Linked DNA regions of Actinocatenispora thailandica. The protein of the gene in region 2 interacts with the protein of the main gene of each other region in a pairwise test. Links are inferred from orthologs where the notes say so. Each region holds a gene or a part of one and is shown on either strand. Other genes may lie near its edges. The genes, in order: leuS and ligA.

What was found.
Region 1: the proteins of ligA (region 2) and leuS interact in binary tests that used the Escherichia coli proteins (3 or more experiments, as listed by UniProt). The link is inferred for Actinocatenispora thailandica from one-to-one orthologs.

What each region holds. Positions count from the first base shown.
Region 1 is NZ_AP023355.1:2,714,586-2,718,379, reverse strand. Bases 311-3,793 are described here. They hold leuS (leucine--tRNA ligase), read right to left. Parts: upstream 3,415-3,793; coding sequence 511-3,414; downstream 311-510. Other genes in these bases: Athai_RS12090 (trypsin-like serine peptidase), read right to left, coding at 311-379. In the rest of the region: more of Athai_RS12090, read right to left, coding at 1-310.
Region 2 is NZ_AP023355.1:2,417,938-2,421,218, forward strand. The notes cover bases 1-2,970. They hold ligA (NAD-dependent DNA ligase LigA), read left to right. Parts: upstream 1-378; coding sequence 379-2,562; downstream 2,563-2,970. Other genes in these bases: Athai_RS10720 (ferritin), read left to right, coding at 1-122; Athai_RS10730 (putative bifunctional diguanylate cyclase/phosphodiesterase), read left to right, coding at 2,809-2,970. In the rest of the region: more of Athai_RS10730, read left to right, coding at 2,971-3,281. UniProt on the Escherichia coli protein: DNA ligase that catalyzes the formation of phosphodiester linkages between 5'-phosphoryl and 3'-hydroxyl groups in double-stranded DNA using NAD as a coenzyme and as the energy source for the reaction.

The DNA.
Region 1 (3,794 bases), 300 kb from region 2 along the record:
GCGCTTCCCCGTCCCGGTAGCCGGGCACGAACACCAGGTCGGTGCTCTCGTGGCCGCCCTTCCCGCCGTGCACGCAGTGCGCCGCGGTGAGAATGACCGAATCGCCCGGGCTGTCCACGATGCTCGCGGTGCAGAAGTGGCCACCGGAGCCGTTGTGCGAGAACACCGCACCGACTCGCGCGGCGCCGACGGTGGGGCGGGCGGTGCGCCGGACCCCGGGCGTACCGAACGGGCTCGCCGAGCGCATCCGCGATCTCGACCACGGGCCGCTCGGCGCGGCCGACCGGCCTTGCGTGCCGTGGCCGGCGCAGCCGGTGGCGACGACCCCGATCAACACTGCCAGTACGGTGATGACCACGCCACGTCGTCGAACCAGCACCACGCCAGCCTACGGCCGCGCCGCCCAGCCGAACGGAAGAAGCAGGTCAGCGGACGGCGAACGGCCCGGGGCGGCGCCCCGGCACCGGCACGCCCGGCGCATCGGAGCACCACGCCGACCGACCCGGCGGATCAGAGCACCACGCTGACCATCCGCCCCGGTACCACGATGACCTTGCGCGGGGTGCGGCCGGCCAGGAACGCGGCGACCTTCTCGTCGGCCAGCGCCGCCGCCTCGACCGCGTCGGCCGCGGCGTCCGGCGCCACCTCCACCCGACCGCGTACCTTGCCGTTGACCTGGACCGGGTACACCACCGACGGGGCGGTCAGCCACTGCGGGTCGGCGACCGGGAACGGCTGGTACGCCAGCGACTCGTCGTGCCCCAGCAGCTGCCACAGCTGCTCGGCGACATGCGGCGCGAACGGCGCGACCATCAGCACCAGCGGCTCGGCGATCTCGCGCGGCGCGCCGTCGGCGGAGATCTGCACCAGCTTGTTGGTCAGTTCGATCAGCTTCGCGATCGCCGTGTTGAACCGCAGCTCGGAGGTCTCCGTGGTGACCCCGTCGATGGTGCGGTGCAGCAGCCGCCGGGTGTCGTCGTCGATCGCGATGTCGGCGACCCGCGGCTGCCCGGTGTGCTCGTCGACCAGCGAACGCCAGACCCGCTGCAGGAACCGGAACGAGCCGACCACGGCGCGGGTCTCCCACGGCCGGGACGCCTCCAGCGGGCCCATCGACATCTCGTACACCCGGAAGGTGTCGGCGCCGTAGACGTCGCACATCTCGTCCGGGGTGACCACGTTCTTCAGCGACTTGCCCATCTTGCCGTACTCGCGGTCGACCGGCCGGCCCTCGAACGAGTAGCCGTCGTCGGTGGCCACCACCTGCTCGGCGGGCACGTAGAAGCCGCGCTCGTCGGTGTACGCGTAGGCCTGCACGTACCCCTGGTTGATCAGCCGGCGGAACGGCTCGGCGCTGTCCACGTGGCCCAGGTCGTGCAGCACCTTGTGCCAGAACCGGGCGTACAGCAGGTGCAGTACGGCGTGCTCGACCCCGCCGACGTACAGGTCGACGCCGCCCGGGTCGGTCGCGTCCCGCGGACCCATCCAGTACTTCTCGTTCGCCGGGTCGACCGGCGCCGCGGCGTTGTCCGGGTCCAGGTAGCGCAGCTCGTACCAGCAGGAACCGGCCCAGTTGGGCATCGTGTTGGTCTCCCGGCGGTACCGCTTCGGCCCGTCGCCCAGGTCCAGCGTGACGTGCACCCAGTCGCTCGCCTTGGCCAGCGGCGGCGCCGGCGACGACTCCGCGTCGTCCGCGTCGAAGGTGACCGGGGAGAAGTCGTCCACCTCGGGCAGCTCGACCGGCAGCATCTCGGCCGGCAGCGGGTGAGCCAGCCCCTGCTCGTCGTAGACCACCGGGAACGGCTCGCCCCAGTACCGCTGCCGGCTGAACAGCCAGTCACGCAGCTTGTAGGTGGTGGTCGCCTCGCCGTGGCCGTGCGCGGCCAGCCAGTCGGCGATGCGCTTCTTCGCCGCCGGCACCGCCAGCCCGTCCAGGCTCACCCCGTCGCCGGTCGAGTTGACCACCGCCGCGGTGCCGGAGACGAACGCGTCGTCCCAGCCGGCCGGGTCGTCGCCCCGGCCGTCGTCGGGGGCGACCACGCAGCGCATCGGCAGTCCGTACGCCCGGGCGAAGGCGAAGTCGCGGTGGTCGTGCGCCGGCACCGCCATGATCGCCCCGGTGCCGTAGCCGGCCAGCACGTAGTCGGCGATGAAGATCGGGATCTGCGCGCCGTTGACCGGGTTGATCGCGTACGCGCCGGTGAACACCCCGGTCTTGTCCTTGTTCTCCTGGCGCTCCAGCTCCGACTTGGCCGCGGCGGCCCGCCGGTAGTCGGCCACCGCGGTGGCCGGGTCGGGTGCGCCGCCGGTCCAGGCCGCCGGCGTGTCGGCCGGCCAGCTCGCCGGGACGATCGCGGTGACCAGGTCGTGTTCCGGCGCCAGCACCATGTAGGTGGCGCCGAACAGGGTGTCCGGCCGGGTGGTGAACACGGTGATCGACTCGGCGTGTTCGGCCACGTCGAAGCTGACCCGGGCGCCGTGCGAGCGGCCGATCCAGTTGCGCTGCATCAGCTTGACCGGCTCCGGCCACTCCAGCGTGTCCAGGTCGTCCAGCAGCCGGTCGGCGTAGGCGGTGATGCGCATCATCCACTGCGCCAGGTCGCGCCGGAACACCGGGAAGTTGCCCCGCTCGGACCGGCCGTCCGGGGTGACCTCCTCGTTGGCCAGCACGGTACCCAGCCCCGGGCACCAGTTCACTGGTGCCTCGGACCGGTAGGCCAGCCGGTACCCGTCCAGCACGCCGGCCCGCTCGGTCGCGGACAGCTGCGCCCACGGCCGGCCGTCCGGCGTCGGCCGGGCGCCGGCCGCGAACTGCTCGACCAGCTCGTCGATCGGGCGCGCCCGGCGCTGCTCGCTGTCGTACCAGGAGTTGTAGATCTGCAGGAAGATCCACTGGGTCCAGCGGTAGAACTCCGGATCGGTGGTGGCGAACGTGCGCCGGTCGTCGTAGGCCAGCCCCAGCCGGCGCATCTGCGCCCGGTACCGGTCGATGTTCTCCTCGGTGGTCTTGCGTGGATGCTGGCCGGTCTGCACCGCGTACTGCTCGGCCGGCAGCCCGAACGCGTCGAAGCCCATGGCGTGCAGCACGTTGAACCCGGCCATCCGCTGGAACCGGGTCAGGCAGTCGGTGGCGATGTAGCCCAGCGGGTGACCGACGTGCAGCCCGGCGCCCGACGGGTACGGGAACATGTCGATCACGTACTTCTTGGGGCGGTCCAGCCGTGCTGCCTCGGCGCTGCCCGGGGCCGGTGCCAGCGGGCCGACCGGGTTCGGCGCCCGGAACGTCCCCTGCTCCTCCCACCGGTCCTGCCAGCGGCGCTCGATGTCGGCGGCCAGCGCCGCGGTGTAGCGGTACGGCGGGGCGTCCGCGCCGGAGCCCGCGGCACCGCCGGTCTGTTGCGCACTGTCGGTCATCGCAATCCACCACCGCTATCTGTCGTCACGCCTGGAATGTCGCGGAGCCTGCGCACCGGCGGTCCAGCTCGGTGCACGAAAAAACCCCTCACGCAGGAGGGGTTTGCCGTGCTGCGTCGCCGGCGCGCCGGCGCCGGCGGCCGATCAGCACGGCTCGGTAAGAAGCAGGCCAGCCGCCATCATGTCGGGCAGTCTACCTCCCCGGCTCCACGCGCCGGCACCTGCGTTACGGCGACGGGGAGTCACCGCCACATCTCGGACGTTCGGCCGTACCGGGATCGGGACGCCGGGGGCCACGATGGCGAACGGTGACGGAAGCGTTGTCGAAAGATGATCAGCCGGGCCACCGGCGGTACCCGTATAGCCTGAGAGGATGCACT
Region 2 (3,281 bases):
TCAACGTGGTACGCCGAAGCAACGGCAACCTGTTCGACGTGGAGAACTTCCTGGCCCGGGAGCGGGTCGGCGACCAGTTGGCCGGCGCCACCGGCCCCCGCGCCGCCGGTGGCGCGATCTAGGGTCCGTCCGGACGTCCGGACGTCCGGACGCCCGGGCGCCGGCTGCGGCGGCCCCGTTCGCCCGGTCCGCAGCGCCGACACCGGTCCGATCTTCGAGCCGGTCGTGTCCACGTACGACGTGCCGGGCCACCAGATCTCGCCGGGCCCCGCCCGGTCGACCCGTGGCGCTCTCGACCCGGTCACCGGCGATCCGTCAGCTGCCGGAAACTGTCGGTGCCGGCAGGTACGGTTCGGCTACACGACAGGAGGGCAGCGCGTGGCGACGAGCGATCCGGGCAGCGAGTTGACGGCGACACCGACCGCCGAGCAGGAGGCGGTGGCCGGGGCCGAGCCGACGGCCCAGGCGCGGCAGCGGCACCGGGCGCTCGCCGAGCAGATCGACGACCATCAGTACCGCTACTACGTGCTGGACGCGCCGACCGCCTCGGACGCCGAGTACGACGGGCTGATGCGCGAGCTGGAGGCGCTGGAGGCGCAGTACCCGGCGCTGCGCACACCGAACTCGCCGACCCAGCGGGTCGGCGGCACCTACTCGACCCAGTTCACCCCGGTCGAGCACATCGAGCGGATGCTCAGCCTCGACAACGCGGTCGACGACGAGGAGATGGCCGCCTGGAACGAGCGGGTCGAGCGCGAGGCCGCCGGGGCGAAGGTCTCCTACCTGTGCGAGCTGAAGATCGACGGGCTCGCCGTCGACCTGGTCTACCGGGACGGCCGGCTGGCGCGCGGCGCGACCCGCGGCGACGGCCGGACCGGTGAGGACATCACCCCGAATGTGCGCAGCGTCGAGGGGATCCCGCACGAGCTGTCCGGCTCGGCCGAGTTCCCGGTGCCCCCGCTGGTCGAGATCCGCGGCGAGATCTACTTCCCGGTCGAGGGTTTCACCGAGCTGAACGCCTCGCTGGTCGAGCAGGGCAAGCCGCCGTTCGCCAACCCGCGCAACGCCGCCGCCGGCAGCCTGCGCCAGAAGGACCCGCGGATCACCGCGCAGCGGCCGCTGCGGCTGATCGTGCACGGCCTCGGCGCCCGGGAGGGGTTCGAGCCGACCCGCCAGTCCGAGTCGTACGCGGCGCTGCAGGCCTGGGGCCTGCCGACCTCGCCCCGGTGGCGGGTCGTCCCGGCACTGGCCGACGTGCTCGACTACATCAGCTACTACGGCGAGCACCGGCACGAGGTCGAGCACGAGATCGACGGCGTCGTGGTCAAGGTCGACGAGGTCAGCGTGCAGCGCCGGCTCGGCGCCACCAGCAAGGCGCCACGCTGGGCCATCGCCTTCAAGTACCCGCCGGAGGAGGTCAACACGAAGCTGACCGACGTGCGGGTCAACGTGGGCCGCACTGGCCGCGTCACGCCGTACGCGGTGCTCGAACCGGTCCGGGTCGCCGGCTCGACGGTCGCGTTCGCGACCCTGCACAACGCCTCGGAGGTGCGGCGCAAGGGCGTGCTGATCGGCGACACGGTGGTGCTGCGCAAGGCCGGCGACGTCATCCCGGAGGTGGTCGGGCCGGTCACCGACCTGCGGCCGGCCGACGCGCACGAGTTCGTGATGCCCACCCGCTGCCCCGAGTGCGGCACCGAGCTGCGCCCGGAGAAGGAGGGTGACGCCGACATCCGCTGCCCGAACACCCGGCGCTGCCCGGCGCAGCTACGTGAGCGCGTCTTCCACCTGGCCGGCCGCGGCTCGTTCGACATCGAGGCGCTGGGTTACAAGGCGGCCAGCGCGCTGCTCGCCGACCAGGTCATCGCCGACGAGGGGGACCTGTTCGGGCTGGACGCCGCCAGGCTCGCCAGCTCGCCGTTCTTCGTCAACAAGGACGGCACGCTCGGCAGCAACGCGCACCGGTTGCTCGAACACCTGGCCGCGGCCAAGGACGCGGCGCTGTGGCGGGTGCTCGTCGGGCTGTCGATCCGGCACGTGGGGCCGACCGCGGCGCGGGCGCTGGCGCGCGAGTTCGGCTCGGTCGAGCGGATCGCGGAGGCCGGTCAGGAGGAGTTGGCCGCGGTCGACGGGGTGGGGCCGACGATCGCCGAGGCGGTCCGTGACTGGTTCGCCGTCGACTGGCACCGCGAGGTGGTCGACAAGTGGCGCGCCGCCGGGGTGCGGATGCAGGAGGAACACGCGGACGACGCGCCGCGGCCGCTGGCCGGGGTGACCGTCGTGGTGACCGGTTCGCTGGCCGGCTACTCCCGGGACGAGGCGACCGAGCAGATCCAGTCCCGCGGTGGCAAGGTGACCGGTTCGGTGTCCAAGAAGACCGGCTTCGTGGTGGTCGGCGAGAACCCGGGCAGCAAGTACGACAAGGCGCTGGCGCTGAAGGTTCCGGTGCTGACCGAGGACGGCTTCGCCGTGCTGCTGTCCGAAGGCCCGGAGGCGGCCGCCGCGCGCGCCCAGGTCGGTCCGGACGAGGACGCCGCAGCGGCCGGCGGGAACCGACGGTGACCGGATCGGCTCACATCACCCGGAGGTAACAAAAAGGCCGACTTTGTTCGCTGTTCGGCGGACACGCAGGGTTGTCATGGCCGGCAGGTCCATACTGCGCCAGGTAGGCGTCACTGTGCCCGATCGACCTCGTTTCACACCGAGGTCGTCCAGTTGTGCGGGTCCACACGGCGCGACCTCGGCGATCGGCGACACGTGCCCCACGCGTCGGTGCGCCGGTGACCTTCTTCCGTCTCGGAGGGGTGGATGGAGTCGACGGCACTGCGCAACGAGCCGCCGCTGCGGCACAAGCGGGTCTTCGTCGGCTACGTCGCGGTCGTCGTCGCCGCCGGTGCCGCGGTCGTCGCGCTCGGCCTGCCCGGCCTCGTCCGCGCCGTCCCGGACCTGCCGGTGGACGGCTGGCTGCTGATCCTGCTGGCGGCGGTGGTGGACGCCGGCCCGTTCAGCGGGCCGCGGCAGCGGGGCAGCTCGGTCGGGGTGTTCCCGTCGGTGTGCTTCGGCTTCACCGTGCTACTGCTGTGGGGGCTCGGCCCGGCCGTCCTGCTGGCGGTGGTCGCCATCATCGGTTCGACCTGGCGGCTGCGCGCCAAGCTGTGGCGCGCCGCGTTCAACCTCGCCCAGTACCTGCTCGCCTACGGGGCGGCCGCCCTCGTGCTGCACACCGTGCGCGAGGACGTGCTCCGGGCCACCGGCTGGCACGCGGTGGCGGTGGTCGGCGC